Regions from separate parts of the Dickeya lacustris genome, predicted to be linked through region 1. Evidence: predicted binding sites of a transcription regulator. Region 1 holds the regulator's gene; each other region holds the start of a gene.
The links. Region 1 encodes CRP, which controls carbon source genes, mostly activating them, when cyclic AMP is high. Its sites were predicted from a motif close to ATGTGANNNNNNTCACAT; they were not measured.
Positions count from the first base shown of each region.

Region 2: a site for CRP is predicted at 6,740-6,757, ahead of O1Q98_RS05800 (ABC-F family ATPase). Genes of this name have one in related genera too.
Region 3: a site for CRP is predicted at 2,456-2,473, ahead of O1Q98_RS05480 (YfcZ/YiiS family protein). Genes of this name have one in related genera too.

Region 1 covers NZ_CP114280.1:2,968,636-2,978,668, forward strand. The annotation lists gene ulaG (L-ascorbate 6-phosphate lactonase) at 1-442, opposite strand, end outside; partial or broken gene O1Q98_RS13430 (PTS ascorbate-specific subunit IIBC) at 1,027-2,800, shown strand; gene O1Q98_RS13435 (PTS sugar transporter subunit IIA) at 2,848-3,324, shown strand; gene O1Q98_RS13440 (L-ribulose-5-phosphate 4-epimerase) at 3,370-4,062, shown strand; gene O1Q98_RS13445 (3-keto-L-gulonate-6-phosphate decarboxylase UlaD) at 4,314-4,961, shown strand; gene crp (cAMP-activated global transcriptional regulator CRP) at 5,069-5,701, opposite strand; gene O1Q98_RS13455 (OsmC family protein) at 6,027-6,434, shown strand; gene O1Q98_RS13460 (phosphoribulokinase) at 6,474-7,343, opposite strand; gene O1Q98_RS13465 (YheU family protein) at 7,629-7,862, opposite strand; gene O1Q98_RS13470 (hydrolase) at 7,867-8,868, opposite strand; gene O1Q98_RS13475 (LysE family translocator) at 9,013-9,618, shown strand; gene O1Q98_RS13480 (ABC transporter ATP-binding protein) at 9,677-10,033, opposite strand, start outside.
Region 2 covers NZ_CP114280.1:1,290,873-1,300,905, reverse strand. The annotation lists gene hybC (hydrogenase 2 large subunit) at 1-1,274, opposite strand, end outside; gene hybB (Ni/Fe-hydrogenase cytochrome b subunit) at 1,252-2,451, opposite strand; gene hybA (hydrogenase 2 operon protein HybA) at 2,438-3,454, opposite strand; gene hybO (hydrogenase 2 small subunit) at 3,458-4,585, opposite strand; gene O1Q98_RS05800 (ABC-F family ATPase) at 5,128-6,720, opposite strand; gene O1Q98_RS05795 (PhzF family phenazine biosynthesis protein) at 6,918-7,799, shown strand; gene nuoN (NADH-quinone oxidoreductase subunit NuoN) at 8,366-9,823, opposite strand; partial or broken gene nuoM (NADH-quinone oxidoreductase subunit M) at 9,830-10,033, opposite strand, start outside.
Region 3 covers NZ_CP114280.1:1,222,099-1,232,131, forward strand. The annotation lists gene mlaA (phospholipid-binding lipoprotein MlaA) at 86-847, shown strand; partial or broken gene fadL (long-chain fatty acid transporter FadL) at 950-2,215, opposite strand; gene O1Q98_RS05480 (YfcZ/YiiS family protein) at 2,595-2,891, shown strand; gene fadI (acetyl-CoA C-acyltransferase FadI) at 3,119-4,435, shown strand; gene fadJ (fatty acid oxidation complex subunit alpha FadJ) at 4,432-6,624, shown strand; gene sixA (phosphohistidine phosphatase SixA) at 7,340-7,861, shown strand; gene smrB (endonuclease SmrB) at 7,947-8,498, opposite strand; gene prmB (50S ribosomal protein L3 N(5)-glutamine methyltransferase) at 8,687-9,619, shown strand; gene aroC (chorismate synthase) at 9,751-10,033, shown strand, end outside.

The DNA of each region.
Region 1 (10,033 bases):
CACAGGCTTTCGGGCCGATAAATTTTACGTGTGAGCCGCAGTTCTTCAGCACGGCAGCCGCCACGTTCACATCAATGTGATCGGCATGGTCGTGGGTCGCCAGCACGGCGTCTATCTGTTTGATACCGAACGGGTCGAGCACAAACGGCGAGGTTCTCAGGTTGGGTTGTAGCTTGCGCACCCCGCCCATACGCATCATCTGGTGTTGTTTATTCATGTACGGGTTGGCGTGGGTTTTTTTGCCGGTGCCACACCAGAAATCGATGGAGATATTGGTATTGCCTGCCGACTTCAGCCAAATGCCGGTGCAACCCAGCCACCACATGGCGAAGGTCTCTGCCTTGACCTCTTCCTGTTCAATCTCTTCGTTTAACCAGGTGCCCCATTCCGGGAACGTGCTCAGGATCCAGGACTCACGGGTGATTTCATCAATCTTGCTCATCGGACATACCTTTCTGGTTTGGATGGCGCACTGCGATGGGGAAACCCGGTAGACATATCTGGGAACCCGGCAGCGGATCATCGGACATGACAGGGCGCACATTGCGGCACGCCTATGATTGCTTTTGATTTTTAATGACTATATCAGCGTCATTTTTGATTATCAATGATTGCAATGATTGTTTTGTGATGCAGGCGATGATTTGCTGTTGGCTCTATCGGGAGTGATTTTTTATCTTTATGTTTTTATTAATTTTAATGATTTTTTGTGTCTTCGTGGCTGGATCGTTTGCATTAAATGCCAGAGAAAATCATTCTCAATCGAGAACGATTGTCGATCATTTTGGGGTTTTTAAGAGATTTTATGCCTCACGACATTCATCACAAAAAATCATTTTTTGATGAAATATGATTATGTCGTGAGTTTATTAAGGTAATGGCCAATGCTGTCCAACGCCAACCACATGAATGCAAGCAAGAATGAATGCAAGAAAACCCATATTTATACGGGTGGTGATGCACTCCGCCACTCCAATAGCAATCCAATAGCAGTGTAATTGTCCTTATGTTGGACGGAGCAACGTTATGGAAACCCTCTACAGCATTTTTTATATTTTCTACAACCAGGTGATGACCAAAGCCCCGCTGCTATTGGGGTTGGTGACATGTATTGGTTATCTGCTACTCAGGCGTGATGGCACCACCGTCATTAAAGGCACGGTCAAGACGATTGTGGGTTTTATGCTGGTACAGGTGGGCTCAACCACGCTGGTCGCGGGTTTTAAACCCGTTATCGATAAAATTTCAGAATATCATCATCTTTACTGGCTCGGTCATCGACCCTTACACCACCATGATGGCGACCATGGAAACCATGGGCAGTCGCTACTCCTGGGTCGGTTACGCGGTTTTGCTGGCGCTGGGCCTGAACATCCTGCTGGTGGTTTTCCGGCGTCTGACCGGTATTCGTACCATCATGTTGACCGGCCACATCATGTTTCAGCAGGTCGGGCTGGTGGCGGTGTTTTATGTGGTGATGGGCGCGTCGATGTGGGAAACCATCCTCTATTCTGCGGTTATCATGGCGCTGTACTGGGGGATTTCGTCCAACATTATGTTTAAGCCGACAGAGGCGGTAACGGGTGGGGCGGGGTTCTCAATTGGCCACCAGCAACAGGTCGCTTCCTGGATTGCAACCAAACTGGCTCCCAAACTGGGCGATAAAGAAGAGAGTGTCGATAAGCTCGACCTGCCCAAGTGGTTACACATTTTTCATGACAGCATCACGGCGACCGCCATCGTGATGACGCTGTTTTTCGGCATCATCCTGCTCTCTTTTGGCCTGGATAACCTACAGAAAATGGCCGGTTCGACGCACTGGACTATCTACATTGTGGAAACGGGCCTGCGTTTTGCCGTCGCCATTCAGGTGATTGTTGCGGGCGTGCGTATGTTTGTGGCCGAACTTTCCGAAGCGTTTAAAGGCATTTCCGAACGCGTGATCCCCAATGCGGTGCTGGCGATTGACTGCGCGGCTATCTACGCCTATTCGCCGAATGCAATGGTGTTCGGTTTTATCTGGGGGACGCTGGGCCAGTTCCTTGCCGTACTTGGCCTGTTACTGTGCCACTCCTCCATCATGATAATCCCCGGTTTTATTCCGATGTTCTTCTCCAATGCCACCATCGGCGTGTTCGCCAACCACTTTGGCGGCTGGCGCGCGGTGATGAAAATCTGCTTTGTGATGGGGATTATTGAGGTGCTGGGCTCCGCCTGGGCGATTCACCTGTTTGCCCAGAACGGCGCCAGTTTTAATGGCTGGATGGGGATGGCGGACTGGGCGCTGGTGTTCCCGGCCATCATGCAGGGGCTGTCGTTCTCTTCGCTGTTCTTTGTGTTACTGCTGGCCGGTGCGCTGGTCTACATGTACTTCGCATCACGCACGCTGCGCGCAGAGGAAGATTCGGCGCAGCCGGTGGCCAGCGAAGCTACAGCGGGCCACGATAATATGCCCAGCCGCGATGCGGATACCCAGCCGGTGAGCGCTGCGAATGCGAACGCTCGGGTGGTGCGTATTCTGGCAGTATGCGGTAACGGCCAGGGTTCTTCGATGATGATGAAAATGAAGATAGGCAAGTTCCTTGAACAACGGGGAGTGCCGCACATCATGGATTCCTGCGCTGTGGCAGATTACAAGACCAAACTGCCAACCACCGACATTATCGTTTCCTCGAAGCATCTGGCGGGTGAAATGAGCCCCGGTGACGGCAAGTTTGTACTGGGCGTGCAGAACATGCTCAACCCAAATTCTTTCGGTGATGAGTTGCTAGGCCTTATCAAGAAAAACTTTGCCGGTTAATCACGCGTGCCTTCCTTGCTGCGTCAGGAAGGCCTAAGGAGAAGGACATGAAATTCAAACAATCGTTAATCGACAATAACTCCGTATTGCTTAATGCCAGCGCCGCTGACTGGCGTGATGCCATCAAACTGGGTACGGATATGTTGATTGCGTCCGGCGCTGTTGAGCCGCGTTATCACGAGGCGATTATCAGCAGTATCGAGAAAATGGGCCCGTATATCGTGATTGCGCCGCAATTCGCCATGCCGCACGCCCGGCCGGAAAACGGCGTGAATCGCACCGCCTTTGCGCTGGTGACATTGACCACGCCGGTGAAATTTGACGGTGAAGATGAACCGGTGGATGTGCTGGTGACGCTGGCGGGCAGCACCTCGGATGAACACATGGAAGGGTTGATGGAAGTGACCCAGGTGTTGGAAGACGAGAACAGCGACACCGGGATAAACCTTGATAAATTGCGGGTATGCACCAGCCGCGAAGAGGTCTTTAGCGTAATTGATAAGGCGCTGGCACAGCCTGCCTGAGCCGTAATAAGGCGCTCCGTGTCAGGGGCGCAGGAGAGAATCATGATGTACCAGCAATTGAAGGCTATCGTACTGCAAGCCAACCTGTTGCTTCCCCGGCACGGCCTGGTGACGTTGACCTGGGGCAATGTTTCGCAGATTGATCGCTCGCTTGGGGTTATCGCCATCAAACCGTCGGGCGTCTCGTATGAGCAGATGACGCTGGACGATATCGTGGTGGTAGACATGGACGGGCGTGTGGTGGAAGGGCACCTTAACCCTTCCAGCGATACGGCCACCCATCTGGCGTTGTACCAGGCGTTTAGCGGTATCGGCGGTATTGTGCATACCCATTCACGCCACGGCACTATCTGGGCACAGGCGGGGCTGGACATCCCGGCGCTGGGCACCACCCATGCCGACTATTTCTATGGCGATATTCCCTGCACCCGCGCGTTGAGCGAGCAGGAAATTGCCTGTGAGTATGAGAAAAACACCGGCGCGGTGATTGTCGAAGAGTTTCAGCGCCGGGATCTCGACCCGCTGGCCGTACCGGGTGCGGTGATAACCGGGCATGCGCCCTTCTGCTGGGGGAAAAACGCGATGGATGCAGTACACAATGCGCTGGTGCTCGAAGAGGTGGCGGCGATGGCGCTGTCTACCCGCTTGCTTAATCCGACGATTCATATCGATCAGGCGCTTTCTGATAAACACTATTTCAGAAAACATGGCGCGAATGCTTATTACGGCCAGCGTTAAAGCTTATTTATTTTTAACCGGTGGTTATTTTTAAACAGTAGTTATTTTTAAACAATATTTATTTCCAGGCTTTATTATTTTTAAGCTTTATTACGTTTAAACCTTATTGCTTTTATTCATCGACGGTCTGCGCCAGCGACCTGAAATAGTGTATTGAGAACCATTGAAATAAATAGTGGCATCAGGCCACGGGCCGCGCTCGCTCGCAATCCGGTGATTTCACTATTTTCACTCTTGGAGAGGAATCAGTTATGACTAAACCTATGCTGCAAATCGCCCTGGACTCGACTGACCTGGCAACAGCGATTGAGATTGCTGACCGCGTCAGCGGGTTTGTTGAAGTCATTGAGGTAGGCACCATTCTGGCCTTTGCTGAAGGCATGACGGCGGTGCGCACGCTGCGTGAGCGCCACCCCAAACACATTATTGTGTGTGATATGAAAACCACCGATGGCGGCGCTATTTTGGCACGCATGGCATTCTCTGCCGGGGCGAACTGGATAACCGTTTCAGCGGCGGCGCACGTTGCCACTATTGCGGCCTGCAAAAAAGTGGCCGATGAGTTTGGCGGGGAAATCCAGATTGAACTGTATGGCAACTGGAACCTTGATGATGCCCGTCAGTGGGTCGATATGGGCATTACGCAGGCGATTTATCACCGCTCGCGCGATGCCGAGCTCGCCGGGGTCAACTGGACGCATGACGATCTTGGCCGGATGCGCGCGCTGTCTGAGTTGGGGCTGGAGCTGTCAATTACCGGCGGTATTGTGCCGCAGGATATTCATCTGTTTGAGGGGATTAGCGCCAAGACCTTTATTGCTGGCCGTGCGCTGGCGTCTGAGAGCGGTAAAGCGACGGCTGAGGCTCTGCGCACCGAGATCAATAAATACTGGTCGTAACGCGTCGCCCGCGACACTCACCGATACGCAAAATAAGCAGGGCGGCCATTGGCCGCCCTTGCTGATATTAAAAAACCCGTTCAGATGGAAAACGGGCTGACGCCCGATCAGCGCGTGCCGTAAACCACGATGGTTTTACCGTGAGCGGAGATAAGATTCTGGTCTTCCAGCATTTTCAGGATACGACCGACAGTTTCACGGGAACAGCCGACTATCTGGCCTATCTCCTGACGGGTAATCTTGATCTGCATACCATCCGGGTGGGTCATGGCATCCGGTTGTTTGGCCAGATTCAGTAAGGTCTGTGCGATACGCCCTGTGACATCCAAAAATGCCAGATTGCCGACTTTCTGCGAGGTGACTTGCAGGCGACGGGCCATCTGCGAGGAGAGGCGCATCAGAATATCCGGGTTAACCTGGATAAGCTGGCGGAATTTTTTGTAGGAAATTTCAGCGACTTCACAGGCAGTTTTTGCCCGAACCCATGCACTGCGCTCCTGCCCATCTTCAAACAAGCCAAGCTCGCCGATAAAATCGCCCTGATTCAGATAAGACAGAATCATTTCCTTGCCTTCTTCATCCTTAATCAGCACGGCAACCGAGCCTTTTACGATGTAGTAAAGCGTCTCTGCTTTTTCACCCTGATGGATCAGAGTGCTCTTCGATGGGTACTTGTGAATGTGACAATGAGAAAGGAACCATTCGAGAGTCGGGTCTGTTTGCGGTTTGCCGAGAACCATTCGCTGTTATCCTCTGTTGTAATTCACTGCGCAAATCACAGGGCTCAGAGTTCCCTGTACGGCGTGATAACATAGTTATAATTCAAATTCCGTCCTGGCGGAATGACGTCAGGGATGATACGGAGACGGTCTATCAATGACGCCGGTAAACCGATGGCAGTCAGGCAGCAGCCCGACACACACGGGTTTACGTCCTCCGTTTGTAACACAGGTTGAGTGTAGTGTCTCGTGTTGTCTCGCTTCAGCATGATTAAGCTCTGATTATCAGGCTTTTTTGTACATGAGCGGTGCAAAATTTCAAAAATAGTTGATTGAGGGCAAAATTATGCAGGCTCGGGTGAAGTGGGTTGAGGGATTGACGTTTTTAGGTGAGTCCGCATCCGGTCATCAGGTGCTGATGGATGGCAATTCAGGCGATAAAGCGCCCAGCCCGATGGAAATGGTGCTGATGGCAGCGGGCAGCTGTAGCGCCATTGATGTGGTCTCCATACTGCAAAAAGGTCGCCATGACGTAACGGATTGCGAAGTGCGTTTGAGCGCCGAGCGGCGTGAAGAGGCGCCGCGCCTGTTCACCGCTATCAATCTGCACTTTATCGTCACGGGCAACGCGCTATCGGAAAAAGCCGTTGAGCGCGCGGTGTCGCTGTCAGCGGAAAAATACTGCTCGGTGGCGCTGATGCTGGAAAAAGCGGTGCAGATAACGCACAGCCATGAAGTGGTAGCGCAGGGTTAACGCACCGGCTCGCGGCGGCTTCATCGCCGTCGCACCGTGTCAGGCAAGGCCATTACCCGTAATCAGTCGCCGCACCAGCGGTGTCATAATCAGCTCCATCGCCAGCCCCATTTTGCCGCCCGGCACCACCAGCGTATTGATGTGTGAAATAAACGACCCCTGTAGCATCGCCAGCAGATAGGGGTAATCCATGTTGTCCAGCCCCTGAAAATGAATCACCACAAAGCTTTCATCCATTGAGGGAATGGCTTTGGCGGCAAACGGATTCGAGGTGTCAACCGTCGGGACACGCTGAAAGTTGATATGGGTGCGGGAAAACTGCGGGGTGATATAGGTGATGTAATCCTCCATTGAGCGCACCACCGAGTCCATCACCGCTTCGCGCGAATGGCCGCGCTCGTTGATGTCACGCACCAGTTTTTGTATCCACTCCAGATTGACGATAGGCACCACCCCCACCAGCAGGTCAACGTGCTGTGCGACGTTATGCTGGGCGGTAACAACGCCGCCATGCAGCCCCTCATAAAACAGCAGGTCGGTCGGCTGCGGCATCGGCTCCCAGGGCGTAAATGTTCCCGGCACCTGATGGTAGGGAATGGCCTCATCATAGGTGTGCAGGTATTTGCGGGTCTGGCCGGTGCCGGTGCGACCGTAATCGATAAATGCCTGCTCCAGTTGGCTAAAGTCATTGGCTTCCGGCCCAAAATAACTGATATGACGACCCACATCGCGCGCTTTACGGATAGCCATATCCATTTCCGGTCGGGTATAGCGGTGATAACTGTCGCCGTCTACCAGCGCGGCGCGCAGGTTAAGTTGCTGGAAAATTTTGCGAAATGCCAGGCTGGTGGTGGTGGTTCCGGCGCCGCTGGAACCGGTGACTGCGATAATCGGGTGCTGATGTGACATGCAAACCTCCGCTGATTGATGCTGCGAAACCGGGCCATCCTGGTGCGATAACCGTTGTTGTGATTAAGCGTTGTTATTATTGAGGACGTTCTGATGCCGGGCGCTATCGGAAAGCCGCTGTCGCCAGACGGGTTTCCTTCGGCCCGCCTATCTGCCGTGATAACCAGATCGTGATAAACCGATCGTTATAACCGAATTCCTGCTGGCCGTCAGGCGTCTGCGGCCATTGTTAGCCTATTTGCCGCTTGCCGCCACGCCAATTTGCGTTTGGCGCAATTCATCTCATCATGCGTTGCGCTCAGTGCGGCCAAGCTGGTTGCGCGGCATGATATTGACGGTTTCATGCAGTTCAGACCACACCAGCACTACCTCGCCCTGACGGAGTTGCTGCTCGACGGCGGCAACTTTCTCCTCAAGCGAGCGTTCATGCTCGCCGTAATCGGTGCCTTCGCGCAGCACAAAGGCTTCAATCAGGTTTTGTAGCGTGGGGGCCGCCAGTTCCTGCCAGGGGATTATCATGGTGTTAGCTCCGGTTGGGTTCCAGATAGGTCGTCAGCCAGTCGGGGACGCACTGCTCCAGCCATAATTGTGGCTGACGCCAGGTGCCGCTGACAAAACCGACATGGCCACCGTGTTCGGTCAGGTAATAATGGATGTTGTCCGGCAATTGCGACAGTTCGGGAATGACATCGGCGGTCATGAATGGGTCATCTTTGGCATGAACCACCAACAAGGGCTGGCGAATCTGCGCCAGTCGCGGCAGCGCGCTGCTGCGCCGGTAGTAATCATCGGCATCGGCAAACCCGTGTAACTGTGCCGTGACGAGCTGGTCGAACTCTTTGAGATGACGTATTTTGCGCAGCCGCTCGGCGGAAACCGGCAGGCAGTTCGGGTAGGCGGCAAGCTTACGCAAGGCATTGCGGCGCAACAAATTGAGCAAATAGCCCTGATAAACGCGCGAGAATCCGCGCTCTAGCCGACGGCTGCACGGCTCGAGCTGTAACGGCGCGGAGATAATCGCCGCGACGTCAGGCCGGTGAGCGCTATCCTGTCGGCTCAACAGGCAAGCCAGCATGTTGCCGCCAAGAGAGACGCCGATGGCCGCAGTAGGCACGCTGCCGAAGGTGTGTGAGAGCCAGCCAAGGAAGTAGCTGGCATCATCGGTTTCCCCGGCGTGATAGCCCCGTGCCATACGGTTGGGCTGGCGGCCACAGCCGCGAAAATGCATCACCACCGCCAGCCAGCCGCGTTGCTGACAGGCGGCCATCATGCCGTGGGCGTAAGGGCTGTGAAAACTGCCCTCAAGACCATGAAACAGCACCACGCGGGGTTTGTGTCGCGCCGCTTGCGGGTCTTCACTCCAGGCCAGCTCAACGAAATCGCCGTCTGGCAGCGTCAGCGTCTGCCAGAGGGGCTGAAGTACCGGGCGGCGGCGCAGCAAGCGCGGCAGCATAGTCTGCAAGTGGGGGTTGCTCACCCCAGCCAGGGGCTGAAACAGCGAATTACGGTGTGAAATACGGTTCATAAACGGTGAATGATGCGTTATGTGTCGTGATGAAGCGGTGCCCCTGCATGGGGGAGACCGGGCGAAAAGCTTGTCTGTGCCAGGGTGCGCTGCTAGCTTGATGGTTTCATACCAAATTCATACCTGTTAAGGGATTGCCGTTTCATGGAGCACGTTAGCCTGTTTCTCTCAATGCTCGGTTTTTTGTGGGTCGCTGCAATTACACCGGGCCCTAATAATATGCTACTTACCGCCTCGGCGGCCAATTTTGGTCTGTGGCGATCGATGCCGCTGATGATAGGCATCATGCTGGGTATGCAAAGCATGTTGCTGCTGGTGGCGCTGGGATTAGGCAGCCTGACTCTGCTCTACCCGACGCTGCATCTGGCCTTAAAGGTGCTAGGGAGCCTCTACCTGCTCTGGCTGTCATGGAAAATCGCCACCGCCGCTTATGAACGGCTTGATACCGACAGCGCACCTTCACGGCCAATGCCGTTCTATCAGGGCGGGCTGTTGCAGTTTTTGAACCCGAAGGCCTGGTTAATGGCTCTGGGCGCCGTCGCCGGTTTTAGCCTCGCCGGTGAAGGGTATGTCGGCTCGGTGGTTGCCATCAGTATTGCGATGTTCAGCGTTAATCTGGTGGCCGGGTTTATCTGGTTAGGGTTTGGCGCGCTGATAGGCCGCCTGCTGCAAAGCCCGCGCGCCTGGAAAATATTCAATCTGGCGATGGGCGTGCTGACGGCCACCTGCGTGTTGATGGTCTGGCACTAGCCTTGAGTGACGCACGGCGGGCTTTCAGGCCGCGCCGTGATTAACGCCGGTGTATGCCTTACGCCGGGTTTTCCGCTTCACGCAGGAACTGCTCAAGCTGCTCTTGCGCGTCCAGCCACGCCATTTCCGCGTCTTCCAGTGCGGTTTTGGTGCTGCTTTGCTGTTGCAGGCAGTCGGTTAGCTCGCTTTTACGGCTGGCATCGTAAAGGGCGCTATCCGAAAGGCGCTCTTCCAGCGTACTGAGCGTGGCCTGCAGTTTCTCCATTTGCTGTTCAAGCTGGCTGATTTGCTTACGCAATGGTTGCGTGAGCGTGCGCAGCTCCGCCTCCCGGCGCTTTTGCTCTTTGCGCGATTGCGCGCTGTTAGCGGCATTCTCTTTCGGCGTGCTCTCGGCGCTGCTGTCCTGCTTTTGCGC
Region 2 (10,033 bases), 1.7 Mb from region 1:
ACCCGGCCTAATGTGGAGTGCAGGTGTTTTTCTTCCAGTTGGCGACCGCTTAACGCCTGATAAGCCGTTTTTATCGCGCCAAAATGTGCCTGAGTGCCGCTGTGTTTCGCCGCCAGACTGCAAAGCAGCCATGCCAGCGGGCCGACTTCGACGGTTTTGCCGTAGAAGGTTGGCGATTTCACCCATGAGTATTTGCCGTCTTCATGCCAGCCGGTGTAGTTCGGGCGCGTCAAACCCTCCCACGGGGCCAGCGGCTGATCGTCCTGATACCAGGCGTGCTTACCGCTCTCGCGAATACCGTCTATCAGGAATGTGTCGCTATGGCTGGTAATGGGGCGATAGCTCGACAGGTCGCTATTTTCGATATAGCCGCCCGGCAACAGGAAACTGCCGTTCTTGTTGTCGGTCGGTAACTCCGGCACGCTCAGGTAATGGTCAGCGCCGCGCCCAAGCGTCAGCCATTGCGGGTAATGCGCGGCAATGACGGCGCAATCGACTTTGTAGACCTGCTCGATAAAATCGCCCAGCCGGTCGATAAAGCTTTTCACATACATCAGGCGTTCAAGGTTAAGCACGCCCGGCGCATCGAGATTTATCGGGTTGGCAACCCCGCCGACCGCCAGATTCTGAATGTGCGGTGATTTACCGCCGAGGATCGCCACAATACGGTTAGCATCGCGCTGGCATTCCAGCGCCTGCAAATAGTGAGCGACGGCGATCAGGTTTACCTCCGGCGGCAGTGACATCGCCGGGTGCCCCCAGTAACCGTTGGCAAAAATCCCCAACTGGCCGCTGGCCACCAGATCGTTCAGTTTCTGCTGTACGCGGGTGAACTCTTCGGCGCTGTTCAACGGCCAGTGAGAAAGCCCCTTTAACATCGCCGCCGCTTTTTGCGGGTCAGCTTTCAGCGCGGAGGTGACATCCACCCAGTCCAGCGCCGACAACTGATAAAAATGCACGATATGGTCGTGAATACTGTGCGCCGCCAGAATCAGGTTACGGATGTGCTGCGCATTCACCGGCACATTCAGACCCAGCGCGTTTTCCACCGCACGTACCGAGGCGATGGCATGTACCGTGGTGCATACGCCGCAAATGCGCTGCACGATCATCCAGGCGTCGCGCGGGTCACGCCCTTTGACGATTTCTTCCATACCGCGCCACATGGTGCCGGATGACCAGGCCTTGGTGACTTTGCCGTTTTCTATTTCGCAGTCAATGCGCAGATGCCCTTCGATACGGGTAATGGGATCAATGGTGATGCGTTGGCTCATGCTTTACCTCAGCCTGATGATGCGTGTGTTCGCCTGTGAGCGCGGGCAGTACCGGCAGCAGACGGATTAACAAGATGTAGGCGCAGACCTCAATGGCGACAAAGCCGATAGAGATAAGGATTTCCTGCGCTTTGGGAAAATAGTGGTAGCCATTGCCTGGGTTAAACGCCAGCAGCGAGTAGCTAAGACGCCACAGCGCCGCGCCAAACAACATGCAGAGTGCGCTGACAAACAGCCAGCGGGCATTCTGGCGGCAGCGTGATTGCTGAAGCACCACCAGCGGCACCAGCATCAGCGCCATTTCGCACCAGAACATCAGCGCAAAGCGATCGCCGGCAAACAACAGCGCCGTTTTCTGATGCCAGACGATTTCCCCCACTCGCACCAGCAAAAACAGCAACACCAGCACGCGCGTCAGCACCGTCAGCTTGCGAAACAGCGCTTGCTCATCCGGCCCGCGCCCCTTCAGCCCTGCCTGCACCAGCGAGCCTTCGAAAATCACTATCGAAAAGCCCATGATGAACGCCGTCAGCAGTGACAACAGCGGCAGCAGTTCATAGCTCTGCCACAGCGGATGCACTTTGTAACCGGCGGAAATCATCAGCGATCCCATCGAAGACTGGTGCATGGTCGGTAATAGCGCACCCAACGCAATGATGAAAAACATCACCTTGTTGAGCCGTTTTAACGCCACGTTCCAGCCGAAGCGCTCAAAGACCACCGGCGCAAATTCCAGCGCCATCACGCCGATATAAATCGTCATGCACACGGCGGTTTCAAACAGCACCGAGTTGGTGTTGAAATAACCGGGGATGTAGAAGTAAGGCAGGTTCCAGTAGCGCCCCACGTCAATGGTGATAGACAAGCCACCGAGGGAATAACCGAACAGGCTGGCAAGCAGCGCCGGTCGTACCAACGGGTGATACTCTCCCCGGTTAAACACGTACACCGCCCAGGCCAACGCCCAGCCGCCGCAGGCAAAGCCGGTGCCGACCAGCAGGTCAAACGCAATCCAGATCCCCCACGGGTAGCCGCCGTTAAGATCCGCCACCGAGCCGATACCGAGAAACAGACGCTTCACGATAAGGATCGCGCAAATTGCGACCAGCGGAGCCAGCAGCATCACCGGCCAACTCACCAGCCGCCCACCCAATGGACTTGCTTTATGCGCCGTCATGGGGTTTCTCCTCTGAGTGATTCTCCGCTGCCCGTTCAGCACGGGTATTACGGTGTACCAACACCGACAGACCCGCTAACACCGCCAGCGGCAGCACCATGCCTTTGTACAACGTGTGCTGGATGTGTTCTGAACGCGCCCCGGTAGAGAGCGGGTCGAGCGCAGGCATTTCCAGATTCTGATAAGGCACACCGGCCAGCACCAGCACCTGGGTGCCCCCGGCCTCTTTTTCACCGTACACATAGCGCTCATAGCTTGGCACCGTGTGCAGATAGGTGTCTTTGGTGCCTAGCGTCTGGCGCGGGTAGGCATACTCATCGCCCGGCTGCAAGGCCAGCCGCCGTTTCGCCTCGTCCAACAGCTGTTCCCGCGTGCCATAAATCACCGCCCCGGTAGGACAAACCTCAACGCACCCCGGCATACCGCCTTTATCAAGCCGCGCCAGCTCGGGCTGGTTGCACAGCTCGCACTTGTGGATTTTGCCAAGCGCATTCTCATAGTCGTACTTCGGCACGTTGAACGGGCACGCCACCATGCAGTAGCGGCAACCGGTACAGATGCTGGCGTCGTAATGCACCACGCCGGTTTTCGGGTCTTTCTTCAGCGCCGACACCGGGCATACCGACACACAGTTAGGATCAACGCAGTGCATACACTGTTTTTTGATGTAGGCGTAACCGTCCTTCACCTGATCCTTGTTTTTACCCTCGCCGCTGCTCCATACCTGAATGATGTTGTTGGTATAGGGGCTGAGTTTGTCGTTATTCGACCACGTCGCGGCACCACCGGCATACACCGTACTGTCCGGTTTATAGTCGAGCTTGTTGAGCTGCTGGCATTTACTGACGCACGCCTGACACCCGACACACAGTGTCGAGTCATATAACATGCCAAGCGCACCGGGGATCGGCGCGCGATTTGTCGCCGCTGCCTGTGTCGAGAGCGGTGCCCCCGCCAATAGCGCCCCGGCGGAGGCCAGCTTGAAAAAATGGCGTCTGTTCACCGCTTAACCCTCCCGGGATGAATTTCCGCAATCCTGCTGTTTTTGCTGACGGCCCAACTCGCGTACCGCCATCAGGCTAACCCCGGCGACTGCGCCCAGCACACCTCCGATAAGCCCGGTGGCGCTGGCAGAGCTGTTTCCGCCTTCAGGGCTATTCACCGCAGGTTTTTCCACTCGCGGCGTCGGGTTTTCTACGTTGGCCAGCTGGAAAATCCCTTTGGTAAAACCGATGCCTTTTTCATTGCAGCCATAGCAAGGGTGGCCGATACCGACCGGCCAGATACCGCCGCCGACGTCGCAAAACTCAAGCGTCGAGCAGTTGCCGTAGGTTTCCGGGCCTTTACATCCCAAATGGTAGAGACACCAGCCCTGCCGATGCCCTTCATCACCAAATTCTTTGGCAAAACGACCGGCGTCAAAATGCGGGCGACGTTCACAGTTTTCGTGAATCAGGCGGGCATACGCGAAATTCGGGCGGTTCTGGCTATCGAGCGCAGGCGCGCGCTGATAGGTGATGACATGAGCGACGGTCGCCAGAAAGTTATGCGGATTCGGCGGGCAGCCTGGAATATTGATGATGGTTTTTCCCGGCAGAACCTCCTGCAAACTGGCCGCGCCAGTCGGGTTGGCCCCGCTTGCCGGCACGCCGCCCCAGGCAGAGCAGGAGCCGATAGCAATAATCGCCGCCGCATGCTCTGCTGCCGCACGAATATGCTCAACAATCGGTTTACCGGCCACCATGCAGTAAATACCGCCATCTTTGAGCGGAATAGACCCATCCACCACCAGCACATATTTCCCTTTATAGCGCTCAATAGCCCGGTGTTTATTCTCCTCGGCCTGCTCACCAAAAGCGGCGGACAGCACCTCGTGATATTCCAGCGAAATGGTATTCAGCAGCAGGGTTTCAATGGTCGGGTGGGTCGAGCGCAACAAGGACTCCGTACAACCGGTACATTCCTGTGCGCCAATCCAAATCACCGGCGGACGCTGGGGAGACGTCAGTGATTGGGCCATTTCCGCTGCCGCTGCATCTTTTAACCCCATGGTGGCGGCCAGTGCGGCACATAGCTTCATAAAATCACGGCGATTAATACCGTGATGGGAAAGCATCATATTTTCCCCATTCATTCTTTATTATTCTCCTGTAGCAAGGTCGGAGTAACACAATTACGTGCTGGCATAGGATAATGAGTGAAATAACATTACCGACTTGATCTTTATCAAGTGGTCTGGGGATAGGCACATTATTTATGTGCCTTATGTGACGTTATCCGCAGCGGGATTTTTTTGAAATCTTTCGCAGCCCGGAGGAAATGAGAAAATATCTCAATGCGTTCCAAAGGCATATTTTCTGTGATCTAAAATAGCTTAATCGATTTAAGTGTGCGTTATATCTCTTATAATAAAAATATTATCTTATTGATTTTAAATATTTTTTAATTTAATCCTTTCGCTATAAATAAGATTTATTTTCTTTTTCCTCTTCACGCCACTTTGATTAAATAATATAATTACTTTACATACTTTACTTTTAAAACGAGCCGCTTGAGATAAAGCCGCTGCCGGATTCATACTATTCAGATTATTGAAGTTATTGTCCGCTATTTTTTTTGATTATAAAAAAACAGCCGTTTTAAACGGCTGTTCTCTTTTCGAACGATGAAATAAATTTATTCAATTCCACGACTGCGCAGGTAATCTTCATAGTTACCGCTAAAGTCAACCACTTTGCCCGGCGTCAGTTCGATAACGCGGGTTGCCAATGAACTGACGAATTCCCGGTCATGGGAGACAAACAGCAGCGTGCCCTGATACATCTCCAGCGCCATGTTGAGTGACTCGATGGATTCCATATCCAAATGGTTGGTGGGTTCATCCATGATAAGAATATTCGGCTTTTGCATCATCAGCTTGCCAAACAGCATGCGGCCTTTCTCACCACCAGAGAGCACCTTCACTTTCTTGCGGATGTCATCTTGCGAGAACAGTAACCGGCCCAGCACGCTGCGCACCGCCTGTTCATCATCACTCTCTTGCTTCCACTGGCTCATCCAGTCAAACACCGAGAGATCGCCATCAAATTCGTATTCGTGATCCTGTGCGTAATAGCCGATGCTGGCATTCTCTGACCATTTCATCGTCCCGGCATCCGGCGTTAGCTCACCGACCAGCGTTTTCAGCAAGGTGGATTTACCGATACCGTTGGTGCCGAGAATAGCCACCTTCTCACCGACCTCTATCAGCATTTTCAGGCCGCTAAACAGCGGGCCGTTATCAAAGCCTTTGCTCAGGCCGTCCAGCTCCAGCGCATTACGAAACAGTTTTTTATCCTGTTCAAAGCGAATGAACGGGTTTTGACGGCTGGAAGCTTTCACTTCCTCAAGCTGGATTTTCTCTATCTGACGGGCACGCGATGTTGCCTGACGAGATTTGGACGCGTTAGCGCTAAAGCGGCTGACAAATGACTGCAACTCGGCAATCTGCGCTTTCTTTTTCGCGTTATCTGACAACAGGCGTTCGCGCGACTGTGTTGCTGCCGTCATGTATTCATCGTAGTTGCCAGGATAAATACGCAACTCGCCGTAATCCAAATCGGCCATATGGGTACAGACCATATTCAGGAAGTGGCGGTCATGGGAAATGATAATCATGGTGCTGTTACGTTCATTCAGCACCTGCTCCAGCCAACGAATGGTATCAATGTCCAGGTTGTTGGTGGGTTCGTCCAGCAGCAGTATATCCGGGTTGGAAAACAGCGCTTGCGCCAGCAGCACACGCAGTTTCCAGCCGGGGGCGACTTCGCTCATCGGGCCATAATGCAGATCCTGCGCAATACCAACGCCCAGCAGCAACTCACCGGCGCGCGCTTCGGCGCTATAGCCATCCATTTCACCGTATTTCACTTCCAGGTCGGCGACCCGGTAGCCATCCTCTTCGCTCATGTCACTCAGCGCATAGATGCGATCGCGCTCTTCCTTGACTTGCCACAATTCGGTATGGCCCATGATGACGGTATCCAGCACCGTATATTGCTCAAAAGCAAACTGATCCTGGCGCAACTTACCAAGGCGCTCATTAGGATCAAGCGCGACGTTTCCCGTCGTCGGCGCCAAATCGCCTCCCAAAATTTTCATAAAGGTAGACTTACCGCAGCCATTTGCGCCAATCAAACCGTAGCGATTACCACCACCAAATTTGACGGAAATGTTTTCAAACAATGGCTTACTGCCAAATTGCATCGTAATGTTGTTAGTTACCAGCACCGCATTTACTCAGTTAACAATGTGATTTGGCGCGCATTATGCCATAAGCCGGTGCGAGAATCCCGGTGAATATCGAACACTTTTCAACCAAAAAAGAAATGCAAGAATCTTACTCCCTCTGATACCGGCCAGGACAAGACAGCCCTCTCCTAAGCCGCCATAATAGCAGCTGATTTTATTTGCCCAGGGAAGTCATGATGCCAACACCACGCCGCTTCAAACAGGTTGATGTATTCAGTCAACAAGCCTGTAAAGGAAACCCGCTTGCCGTCATTCTCGATGCCGATGGCCTTGATGACGAAGCGATGCAAGCTATCGCTCGCTGGACAAATCTGTCAGAAACCACCTTTGTTCTTACGCCCGATGACCCACAGGCCGACTATCGCGTGCGTATTTTTACGCCAGCGCAAGAGCTGCCTTTCGCCGGGCACCCGACGTTAGGCACGGCTCATGCCTTGCTGGAAGCAGGACTGGTTCCGCATGTTCCCCATCAGCTTATCCAGCAATGTGGTATCGGGCTGGTGCCGATTGCGCGCCATGATAACGGCCAATTGGCATTCCGCGCGCCGGATGCCCTCTTATCGATGCCGGATATTGGCCAACCGGGGCTGACTGGCGATGCCATTGGCAGCCACTTTCATCACACCGCTCACCCCGTGGTCAGGGTTGATATGGGCATTCGCTGGCTAACCGTTCCGATGCAAAGCGCTCAAGCCTGCCTGCAGGCAACGCCTGACTCAACATTACTGCAACAATTACTGGAAAAGACCCAGTGTGATGGGGTTGCGTTGTACGGCCCGCATGAAAGCCATCATGAGCTGGATTACGAAGTCCGAGCATTCTTTATCGCTGGTGAAACGCTGGTAGAAGACCCCGTGACAGGTAGCGCTAACGCCTGTATAGCCCGAGTGCTGCAACATCAGCCGTTGCCGGAATGCGCCTCTCCCCTTCTTGGCTATCTGGTACGACAAGGCACGATGCTCTATCGGGACGGCCGCATCAGCGTGACTTATGTGGATGGCTACCCCTGGATTGGCGGGCACAGTAATACATTGATTAACGGACACATTACGCTATGACAGTCTCTGCCGGTCACGTGACTGACGTTCATCCTCAGAAAGGTCAATTATCGCCAGATCGTTATGATCGATAAATTAATGTGACTTTCATCACGAAAAAGTTGAAATCGCGTTTCTGATCTACTACTATAAAAACCGTGACGAACATCACATTAAATCACCTGATTAACACTAACGGAGAATACACATGAACGCATTCACTGGCTTTTTCAAAAAACTGGCAGACATCTATGTTACCTACTGCGAACGCATCGGCTCTATCATCAGCCCGTTTTAATATGAGCGCCGTAGACTAAAAGCCGCCATCAGGTTGTACATGGCGGCTTTAGTTTTTCTCCCATCCCGCCACCTTCCATCCCATCTATCATCGCGTTTTCACCCTAATTACCGTCCGTTTCTCTGTAGCCTCTTGCGCATTTCCCCCTTGTGACACACATCGTTCTGCTTATCAGTTAATCGTGCCGTTTATTATTAACCGTTGCGCCCCGTATTTCTCAACGCCGCAATTGCAGCCATAAAAAAAGCCGCGAACATGTCGCGGCTTTTAGCTGGAACAAAGAAGGGCATTACATCAACGGCTGCGCCAGTTGCACCAGCGAAATCAGCGGTTGTGGATAGAGGCCCAGCAGCAAGACTAATACCGAGGAAATCAGCACGACAACGCCACCCGCCGTCAACGCCCAGTTATTCGGCGTATCACGGTTTAGGGTTTGCGGCGCGCTCAAATACAGGCTCACCAACACACGCAGGTAGTAGTACAAACCAATGGCACTGCCTACCACCACAGCGGCACTAAGCCACCACAGGTGTGCGCTCACGCCAACCGCCAGCACATAGAATTTGCCGAAAAAGCCGAGCGTCATCGGGATACCCGCCAGTGATAACATCATCACCGTCATCACCGCAGACAAAATCGGCTTATGCCAAAACAGGCCACGGTAAGAGAACAGCGAATCGGCATCCGGGCCGCGATAAGGGCTCGACATCAGGCTGACAACACCAAAGGCACCAAGGCTGCTGAACAAATAACCCGCCAGATACACACCGATGGTTTCCAGCGCTAACTGGTGAGTCTGTACCGCAATCAGCGCAACCAGCAGATACCCGAGATGCGCGATAGACGAGTAACCCAGCAGACGCTTGATGTTGCTCTGCGCGACGGCCATCAGGTTGCCAAACAGAATAGAGGCAAAGGCTATTACGGCTAATGTGGTGCGTACCGATTCGCTATCCACCAACGGCGCATAGAGAAACAAACGCATTACTGCACCGAAAATGGCAATTTTGCTGGCTGTGGCCAAAAAAGTCGAAACCGGCGCAGGCGCTCCCTGATACACATCGGGCGTCCACAAATGGAACGGAACCAGCGACAATTTAAAGCCTAAGCCGACCAGCATCATACCGAGCCCCGCCAGCAATAGCGGTGCATGCAACTGGTGATCACTCAGGCTTTTACCGAGACTGGCAAAACTGAGGTTGCCAGAATCGGCATAGACCAGCGCCATACCAAACAGCAGGAACGAAGACGCAGCAGCGGACAGCAACATGTACTTGATAGCCGCTTCCAGCGAACGCTTTTGGCGAAACGCATAGCCAACCATACCGAATAACGGCAGAGAGATAAGCTCGATACCGATGAAGAACGCCGCCAGATGATTGGCGCTGGCTAACAGAATGCCGCCCATCGCAGCAATCAACACCAGCAGGTAGAACTCATCTTTGTTATCGGGATACCCTTCAAGCCACGGATAGGCAAAGGTACTGGTTGCCAGACTCGCCGCTAACACCAACCCGGTATAAAACATGGAAAAACCATCGACCCGGATAAGCGGTGTGACATCTGTCGGCCCAACCTGGCCGACCAGATATAACGAGAGCAGCGCAATATTCAGGCCGATAACCGTCAGTGTTGCGTTGATAAAATGGTTGCGTCGCCACGCAATGCACAGCATCACCACCACGACTGTTAATCCAACGATTAACAGTGGCGATATCGCGATTAGTTGTTGAGGAGTTATTGTCATGGCGAATTACAGCCCTGTCGTTGAAGTTGTTGAACCCTGAACCGCTGACGCAAACCAATGCTGGATATTTGCCATCGCTGCACCAGAGGTGTCCAGAATCGGTTGGGGATAAACACCCAGCAATACCAGCAACACCACCAGAAGCAGAATCAGAAACAGTTCACGGACGGTCATATTCTGCAACGGTGTTTCTGACTTCGGTGCGCCGTA
Region 3 (10,033 bases), 1.7 Mb from region 1:
AAAATAATGACATGTGGTTGTGTACGCTGGCGGCCAGGCAGCAATCTGTGCAGACTGCATGAAAGTTCGGCAGGGAGAGAAGGTTATGAATTTTCGTCTGACGGGTATTGCCCTGGTGAGTGTATTGCTTGTGGGGTGCGCCAGTTCTAAAAACTCGCCGCCAGAGCAGCGCTCGGATCCGCTGGAAGGGTTCAACCGAACCATGTTCAGCTTCAACTACAACCTGCTTGATCCTTACGTCGTGCGCCCGGCAGCGGTAGCCTGGCGTAATTATTTGCCGCAACCCGCCCGCAATGGTTTGACCAATTTTTTCGTCAACCTGTCTGAACCGGCGACCATGGTGAATTACTTTGCTGAGGGGAAACCCTATCAGGCAATGATTCATTTCAACCGCTTCTTCCTGAACACCTTGTTAGGTATGGGCGGGTTGATCGATGTGGCTACGATGGCTAATCCTAAGCTTGCGAAGGAAGATCCGCATCGTTTTGGCAGCACACTCGGTCACTATGGTATGGGGTACGGCCCTTATCTGGTCTTGCCCGCTTACGGAAGCGCGACGCTGCGTGAAGACGGCGGCGGTGTGGTTGATACGCTCTATCCGCCATTGAGCTACCTGACGTTCTGGATGACGGCTGGTAAGTGGATGGTGGAAGGGCTGGAGACCCGTGCGAACCTGCTGGATTCAGACGCCCTGCTGCGTAACTCCTCCGATCCGTATTTGATGATGCGCGATGCCTACTTCCAGCGGCATGATTTTCTTGCCAATGATGGAAAATCGGCACCGGTGGCAAACCCGAATGCCAAGTCGATTGAAAGCAGTCTCGATGAGATTGATGCAGGAAAATAACGCATAGCATGACCAGCGGTGGGCTGGCGGTATCGTGGTTTTATCACCGTATACAATAAGGGCTGCCTGTGTGCAGCCCTATTTTTTGCGGTTCGATGGGGATCAGAAGCGGTAGTTGACGTTCACGCCATACAGCCACGCCTGGCCTTTTGAGGTGAAGTTATAGCTTGGCAAATTTGGCGCTACACCGGCTTCATGAATAGTCACTTTTTGCCCATGCATATAAGAGACGCCGACATCGACGGATGCATCCTTGTTAAAGGCATAGGTGGTACCGGCACTCAACCATAACCTGTCTTGATCGGGAATCGAAATGGTGCGTTTGTCCGCTGGCACCGGGCTGTCGTCAAAGGCGATACCGGTGCGGAACGTCCAGTTATCGTCGTAGTAATAGGTGGTGCCCAGTGCGATGCGGTAAGCATCGCGGAAATGTTCATCTTTCTGGAAGAGCGTCTGGCCGTTGCTGCCGGTCGCGCGCAGCTCCTGAAATGCGCTCCAACTGGTATAGGCAAAGCTGTAATGTACCGCCCACTTAGGCGCGACGCGGTGATAGGCGGATAACTCCCACATTTCCGGCAGATTCAGCGTCAGGTCGCCGGGGATGGTGACGCCGCTGGTGCCGCGCGGTACTGCCATGGCGCTACGGAAAGCGCCTTTGAAATCGATATCGACCTTGGAGCGGTAGCTCAGGCCAAAGCGGTTGTTTTTATCCAGCTCATACAACAGACCGGCGTTCCAGCCATAACCCCACTCTTTGCCGTCCAGATGGGTAATTTCAGCGCTGCGGTTGACGTTCAGTACCGGCGCTAATTCCCCCGCAGTACGCACAATTTTGGCATCGGCGTAGACGGCATTAACACCCAGCCCAACGCTAAATTGCTCATTGAGACGGTAGGCGGCGCTCAGGTTGAGGTTGGAGGTTTTCAAGTCCGTTTTGCCGCCGATGGAGCCCGCATTGAACGTGTCGCTAAACTCGGTCGCCAGACCAAAGTTAGTGGTAGCGGAAGCGCCTACTGCCCAGCGCTCGTTGAGCGGCATAATGAAATGCAGGTTCGGCACCCAGGCGTGCGGCGCAATATTGTCAGCGTTGGCGTCCTTCCCGCTGGAACTGGCACCGCGCAGATTAATATCGGGATTGATGTACGTGACTCCGCCTGAGAACGACGGGCGATCGAACAGGGTCATGGTGGCCGGGTTGCGGCTACCGGACGTGGCGTTATCTGCGATAGCGCTTTCACCAGAGAAAGCGCGTCCCAGGCCGGATGAGGAAAACTAATTCAACTGGAAACCCGCAGCGTTCGCATTTGATGCCATCAGCGCCAGCGCCACAGCAAGTGATGTTTTTTCTAACAGGACTTTCTGGCTCATGACCAAGACCTCACTGAACGTTTGTGTTTTGTTAAGCGTGTAACAAGGGACGCGCATTGTAGGGGGGGTTAGGGGACTGACAAATCAGACCAGTTTCAAAAAGTATAAAAGTAAAACAATAAAATGTTTCCCATTGGTTTTGTGTTTGTTGCAAAAATGATTCAAAAATCAGACTTGGTTAACAAATATCGCCATTTGCCGCGTTGTCATTAGCGTATTTCATTGAAAAAAAACATTAAAATGTGATTTTTGTCACGCAATGTCCCTGAATTCAGTAAGTGCTAGTGAGGCGTGGTCGGGAGAGGTAAAATGTGCACAGAATAAAGTAGATGGTGTACTTCTTAATCAGAAGTTGCTGTCGTTGCCAAGGAGTTTTGCCATGACAAACGCGATAAACAAATGCAGTGCGGAAGAAACCGCAGCCTGTTGCTGTGTGGATGTGGGAACCGTGATGGACAATACTGATTGTACAGCGTCTTACTGCCACGTATTTAGCGACAGAGACAGCGCTGAACAGATGGTTGACCAGTTGACGCAAAAAGCACGTGCCGTTGAATCTGAGCCGTGTGCGATTAGCACCCGGTTTAGTGATGTTGAAGGCGGCGTCCAGCTTGATATGGACTTTACCTTTAGCTGCCAGGCTGAAACCCTGATTTTCCAACTGGGTCTGCGCTAATCGCTATGCGGCGGTTGCGGTAAACCTGCTTCTGCGGCTGACATTTCTGGTTGGCCGCATCATTCTTATTGCCCCGTTCTCACTCACCGCCCCGTTCTTACTCACTACCAGTGTGGTGCAGTTCTCTCTTTGCTTCTCTCTTGTTTGCATAATGTTATCTTCAGGTTAACAATTGAGTGCAAATCTGTTTGGCACGTCAACGCTACTGAAAACGAGATGAGCTTATGATGAGGCAAGAGGCCATGCCGCTGCTGACCCCGCGCGGTGAGCGCGTTGCGATTATCGCGGGGCTGCGCACCCCGTTTGTCCGTCAGGCGACAGCCTTTCACGGCGTACCGGCATTAGAACTTGGCACGGTGGTGGTGAACGAGCTGCTTATTCGAAGCGGTATAGCGCCCGAGCAGGTTGAACAGTTGGTGTTTGGGCAAGTCATTCAAATGCCGGAAGCGCCCAATATCGCGCGTGAAATCGTGCTGGCCAGCAACCTGAGCGCTCACACTGATGCCTATAGCGTGTCGCGCGCTTGCGCCACCAGTTTCCAGGCGGTTGCCAATGTCGCGCAAAGTATTCTGACCGGCGCGATTCACACCGGCATTGCCGGTGGGGCGGATTCGGCCTCCGTGCTCCCTGTCGGTGTGAGCAAAGCGCTGGCGCGTACCTTGTTGGACATCTCAAAGGTGAAAACGCTGCATGGCCGATTGGCGCTGTTGGCGCGTTTACGGCCAAAGGATTTACTGCCAGTAGCGCCGTCAGTCGCGGAATACTCTACCGGGTTGCGCATGGGCGATTGCGCAGAGCAGATGGCCAAGCGTTATGGCATCAGCCGGGAAAGTCAGGATGCCTTTGCCCATCGCTCGCACCAGCTGGCGGCACAGGCATGGGATGAGGGCGCGCTGCGCGATGAGGTGATGACGACCTGGGTGCCGCCTTATCAACACGCGATTTCTGAAGACAATACCTTTCGCCGCGATAGCGACCTCGCACGCTATTCTCGTCTAAAACCGTCGTTTGATCGCCGTTATGGTAGCGTGACGCCAGGCAATAGTTCGCCCCTGACCGACGGAGCTGCGGCAATATTGCTGATGAACGAATCACGCGCGACAGCGCTGGGATTAACACCGCTTGGTTATCTGCGCAGTTACGCATTTTGCGCCATTGATGTGCATCAGGACATGCTGGCAGGCCCGGCTTATGCAACGCCGCTGGCGCTCGACAGAGCCGGTATTGGCCTGGGCGATCTGACGTTGATTGATATGCATGAAGCGTTTGCGGCTCAGACACTGGCGAACGTGCAGCTGTTTTCCAGCAGCCAGTTTGCGCGTGATGTTTTGCAGCGCCGCGCGCCGCTTGGCGAGGTTGACATGGGCCGGTTCAATGTACGGGGCGGGTCGATAGCCTATGGTCATCCGTTTGCGGCGACAGGCGCGCGAATGATAACGCAAACCCTGCATGAGTTACGCCGTCGCGGCGGCGGGCTGGGGTTGGTAACGGCATGTGCCGCCGGTGGGTTAGGCGCGGCAATGGTACTGGAGAGCCAGCCATGAAGACAGATACGAGGCCAGATGCCTGGCACGCTGGCGGCAGCGAGCCGCAGGCGTTAGCGTTAGCGATGCGTTCGGACAACATTGCCGTGATAACCATCGATGTGCCCGGCGAGACCGTGAACACCCTGAGAGCCGAGTTTGCCATGCAGATGAGCGGAATTCTGGCGCAACTTCAGGCGTATCCACCGGTGAACGGGGCGATTATCGTCTCAGGCAAACCGGCTTCATTTATTGTCGGCGCTGATATTGGCATGCTGGCTGCCTGTGAAAATGCCAAGGCCGCAGAGCAGTTGGCGCAAACTGGCCAGCAGGTGCTTGCTGCGCTGGCGGCATTGCCGTTTCCGGTGGTCGCCGCGATTAACGGCGATTGCCTTGGCGGGGGGCTTGAGCTGGCGCTGGCCTGTGATTATCGCGTGTGTAGCGATGACGACAGTACGCGTTTGGGGTTGCCTGAAGTGCAACTGGGATTGCTGCCAGGCGCTGGGGGCACGCAGCGTTTGACGCGGCTTATCGGCGTAGACCGTGCGCTGGAGCTGATTTTAACTGGCCGACACGTGCGCCCGATGCAGGCGCGGCGCATCGGCATCGTGGATGAGGTTGTCCCGACCGACGTGCTCATTGACGCCGCGATACGTCAGATTCGTCAGGGTAAGAGGCCAGTTGCCAGCGCCAGCTGGCGTCACCGATTACTGATGCTGCCCTACCTGCGACGTTGGTTTTTCCAGCGGGTGGAGCGCATTGCGCAGGCGAAGGCGCAGGGCCATTATCCGGCAATCGGGCAGATTCTGGCAGCGGTGCGTGCCGGGCTGGAACACGGTGAAACCGCAGGCTATCAGCAGGAAGCGGCGGCGTTTGGGCACTTGGTGATGTCGCCGCCATCACGGGCATTACGCCGGTTGTTCTTTATTCAGCAGCGGCTGAAAAAAAATACGGCCACCGCTACCCCCGCAAACAGGCTACGGCAGGTTGGCGTCGTGGGCGGCGGGTTGATGGGCAGCGGTATTGCCGTCGTCAGTGCGTTTAAGGGGCAACTGCCGGTACGGATTAAAGACATCCATCTGCCCGGCGTGAGCCAGGTGCTACACGATGGCTGGCAGCAGTTGCAACGTCAGGTGCAGCGGCGGCAAATCACGCCGGCGCAACAGCGTCAGCAAATGAGCCGTCTTAGCGGCGGTACCGATTATCGCGGGTTTGAGCGAGCGGATGTGGTGATTGAAGCCGTGCCGGAGGAGCTGGCGCTTAAACAGCAGGTGGTGCGTGACATTGAGGCGATAACATCGCCCAGTGCGGTCTTTGCGACCAATACATCGTCGCTGCCGATTCATCAGATTGCCTCTGTCTCGACACGGCCAGAACAGGTTATCGGCCTGCATTATTTCAGCCCGGTGGCAAAAATGCCGCTGGTAGAGGTGATTGCCACGGCGCAAACCAGTGCGCACACGCTGGCCACGGCGTTGGCGCTGGTGAAAAAACAGGGAAAAACCGCAATCATCGTGGCGGACAAAGCCGGTTTTTATGTCAATCGTATTCTGGCACCTTATCTGAACGAGGCGGCACGCTGTTTGCTCGAAGGCGAACCGGTTGAATCGATAGACCAGGCGCTGGTGCGTTTTGGCTTCCCGATTGGGCCTTTTGCGCTGCTCGATGAGGTCGGTATCGATGTGGCAATGAAGATTGTGCCGGTACTGGCTGATGCGTTGGGCGAGCGCTTCTCTGCGCCGCCGGTGCTCGATGCAATGGCGCGTGATGGGCGCAAAGGCCGTAAAAATCACCGTGGTTTTTACCGCTATACCGCACCGCGTTATGCACGGCTGCGCGGCATGTGGCGCGCGCCTGCGCGTGAAGCCGATCCACAGCTCTATCGCTTGCTGGGGGTGACACCCAAAGCGCACCTTGATCCGGCGATGATTGTGCAACGGTGCGTGATGATGATGCTTAATGAAGCGGCGCATTGCCTGGACGAACAGGTGATTCGCTGTTCTGGCGATGGCGATATGGGGGCGGTGATGGGCATTGGATTTCCGCCATTTCTGGGCGGCCCGTTTCACTACATGAATAGTCTGAGCCCGAAAACGGTGGTGGCGACGCTGCACACACTACAGGCGAAATATGGCGCGCGCTTTGCGCCAGCGCAGGGGTTGACAGACCGCGCAGCGAAAGGGGACATATTTGATGACGAGGCCGAGTAACTACGCGAGAAGCGCTGTGGTAGTCAGTGCTACGGTAGTAAACGCGGCGGTAAGCGCTCACGATGGCATCAATCGAACGAGCGATTTTACGGGTATCCTTCTGACGGTGCCCAGATTCTGTTTCCCTGAATGTTGGGCATAATAACGCGGTAGACTATTTTTTTATTTGCCGCATTTCAGCGGGACTTACCCCTTATGGATAAGCCTCTTTCACTATAGTGAGCGCAGCGTTTTTTTCCATCCTTTCGCGGGGTGAAACCGCGAAAGAGTGGAAATGCAGTTGCAAAATAAAATCAGGGGTGTTTTATATTGTATTGGCAATAAACCTGATGCTTTTATCTAAAAATCCATTTTCTCATGGTGTAAACCATCGTAAAAATAGCAGCAATCTCAATTTGACAGCACAAAATGACGTGGTTGTTTTGATTTTATCCTTGCTGTCGTCAAGGGGAATAGGCTGAAAATCGCGACGTTGCCGACGGAAATCGCCTACTCAGAGCTCCCATGTGGGTGAATGCTCATCAATCAGGTTGCGATTCAATCGCAATTGGGGTAAAACCATGCGCTTTATGTTGGTCAAAACACCATCAGTGGTATCAATCGACACCTGATACCAGGTTGTGACCTGCCGCAAAACGGTATTGAGCCGGTTCGGTTAATCTGACGTTATCCTCAGGGTTTTATTGCCCTTTTTTCATCAAAATAGCGGTGTAATATGCAAGTTTTGATCATGCGCCACGGTGATGCTGTACCTGACGCAGCCAGTGATGCTGTGCGGCCTTTGAGTCTCCGGGGGGAAGATGAGTCCCGGTTGATGGCCGCCTGGCTTCACAGTCAATCGATTGCGATTGATAAAGTGTTGGTAAGCCCTTATGTGCGGGCGCAACAGACGCTACAGGTGGTAGCAGAGCAACTCTCACTGCCGCAAAGCGAATGTCTGTCTGAATTGACACCAGGCGGTGACGCCGGGCAGGTGCGTGATTATTTGTATGCGCTAGCGCAACAAGGGGTGCAAGGGGTGTTGTTGATATCCCATCTGCCGCTGGTGGGCTATCTGGTGGCCGAGTTGTGCCCCGCACAGACGCCGCCGATGTTTGCTACGTCTGCTGTTGCCAGTATCCAGGTGAATGACCAATCCGGCATGGGCGAATATTGCTGGCAGATTGGCCCAACACAGCTTGCCGCGAAACAACTGGCTGCAAAACAACTGGCCGCGAAACAGCAGGCTGCGAAATAGCGCCCATCCTCACACGGCTGACGCCATTCACCGCATTGTTGATACCACGCTAGCTGTTGATACCATGCGGGCTGTTGACACCGCGCTATATGGCGTCGGTGTCATCGTCACTCTCTTGGGCAACCAGTACCAGCAGCGCGGCATCGCCGCCAAATTCTTTCGGTGCCTGGTGAAAGGCCAGGACATCAGGGTGTTGTGCCAGCCACAATGGGGTTTGCTGTTTCAGTATGTGCTTGCCGTGGCCGTGCATCACACAGGCGCAATAAACGTGCTCGCGCTGGCAGGCGGCCAGCAGCGCACCCAGTTCCTGCTTTGCCTCTAACTGCGTGAGCCCATGCAGGTCAAGAAACAGCTCGGGTGAGTAATCGCCCCGGCGCAGTTTCTTCAGCTCATAGTGGCTGGCACCGGGGCGCACATAACGCATCGGGCCATCGTTTTCCAACAGCGGCTGGAATTCGTCAGAGAAGTAGAAACTGGCGTCCACCTGCTCCTGGAGGATACGTCGTGCGGGCAGCGTGCTGGTTTTATGGCGCGCCGGGCGGTGGACGTAAGTATCCTGACGTAGTTGACTTGCTCCGGCCACCGAGGTGCGAAACAATGTCTGGGCTTCCTCATCCAGCATAAATTTCTTTTTCATGCGTGCATCACTCTGTCATGTCGTGGTGTCTTGTGCTGATAGTCTACCTTTTTCCCTGCGGGTTACTAAAAAAAACCGCGTTCACCGCCCGTGGCCGAGCGCCCATCGACGGTGATATCTGCTGATTTGTCGGCGTCTTCGTGGCACACTACCGCTCTCACACAGAGAGCCGTCTGCGGAGGACAAACTTGGACAAAATTTTCGTCGATGAGGCAGTCAACGATCTGCACACCATTCAGGATATGTTGCGTTGGGCGGTAAGCCGTTTTAACGCAGCGGGCATCTATTACGGGCACGGTACAGACAACCCTTGGGATGAAGCGCTGCAACTGGTGTTGCCAAGCCTGTTTTTACCTATTGATATCCCTGAAGATATGTACCATGCACGGTTGATTGCGAGCGAGCGTCATCGCATCGTCGAGCGGGTTATCCGCCGTGTGAATGAGCGTATCCCTGTCGCTTATCTGACGAATAAAGCCTGGTTCTGCGGACTGGAGTTCTACGTAGATGAGCGGGTACTGGTGCCGCGCTCACCGATTGGCGAGCTGATCCACCAGCGTTTCGCGTCACTGATAGCGGCCAACCCGCAGCATATTCTGGATTTGTGTACCGGCAGCGGGTGTATTGCCATTGCCTGCGCTCAGGCGTTCCCTGAAGCGGAAGTCGATGCGGTAGACATTTCTGCGGATGCGCTGGCGGTAACAGAGCAGAACATCCAGCAGCACGGTATGGAGTATAACGTCACGCCGATCCGCTCAGACTTGTTCAATTCGCTGCCCGCCTTGCGCTATGACCTGATTGTCACGAACCCGCCGTATGTGGATGAAGAAGACATGTCTGATTTGCCGCAAGAGTACCGATTTGAACCGGAACTCGGGCTGGCGGCAGGCAGCGACGGCCTGAAACTGGTGCGCCGTATTCTGGCCGATGCGCCGGACTATCTGAGCGACGACGGGGTGCTGATTTGCGAAGTGGGCAACAGCATGGTGCATCTGATGGATCAATACCCGGATATCCCTTTCACCTGGCTGGAGTTTGATAACGGCGGCGATGGGGTGTTTATGCTGACCCGCGATCAACTGCTGGCGTGTGCCGAACATTTTAGTCTGTATCGTAATTGATTATCTCCGTTAATTGATTATTACCGTTAGATGACGTCGTTCTCGCAAACGACGTCAGTGAAGATGAGGTTTTCGGGTGTGCAAAGCGTTTGCAACCCGTGGCTGAACTTGTTGAATGCTAAGGAGTTGTGATGGCAGGAAATAGTATTGGTCAGTTTTTCCGTGTCACCACGTTTGGTGAGTCCCACGGTATTGCGCTGGGATGCGTGGTGGATGGCGTACCGCCGGGAATTGCCCTGACCGAAGCTGATTTACAGCACGATTTAGACCGTCGGCGTCCCGGCACCTCGCGTTATACCACGCAGCGCCGCGAACCGGATCAGGTTCGTATCCTGTCTGGCGTGTTTGAAGGGGTGACGACGGGCACCAGCATTGGTTTGCTTATCGAGAATACCGATCAGCGTTCGCAGGATT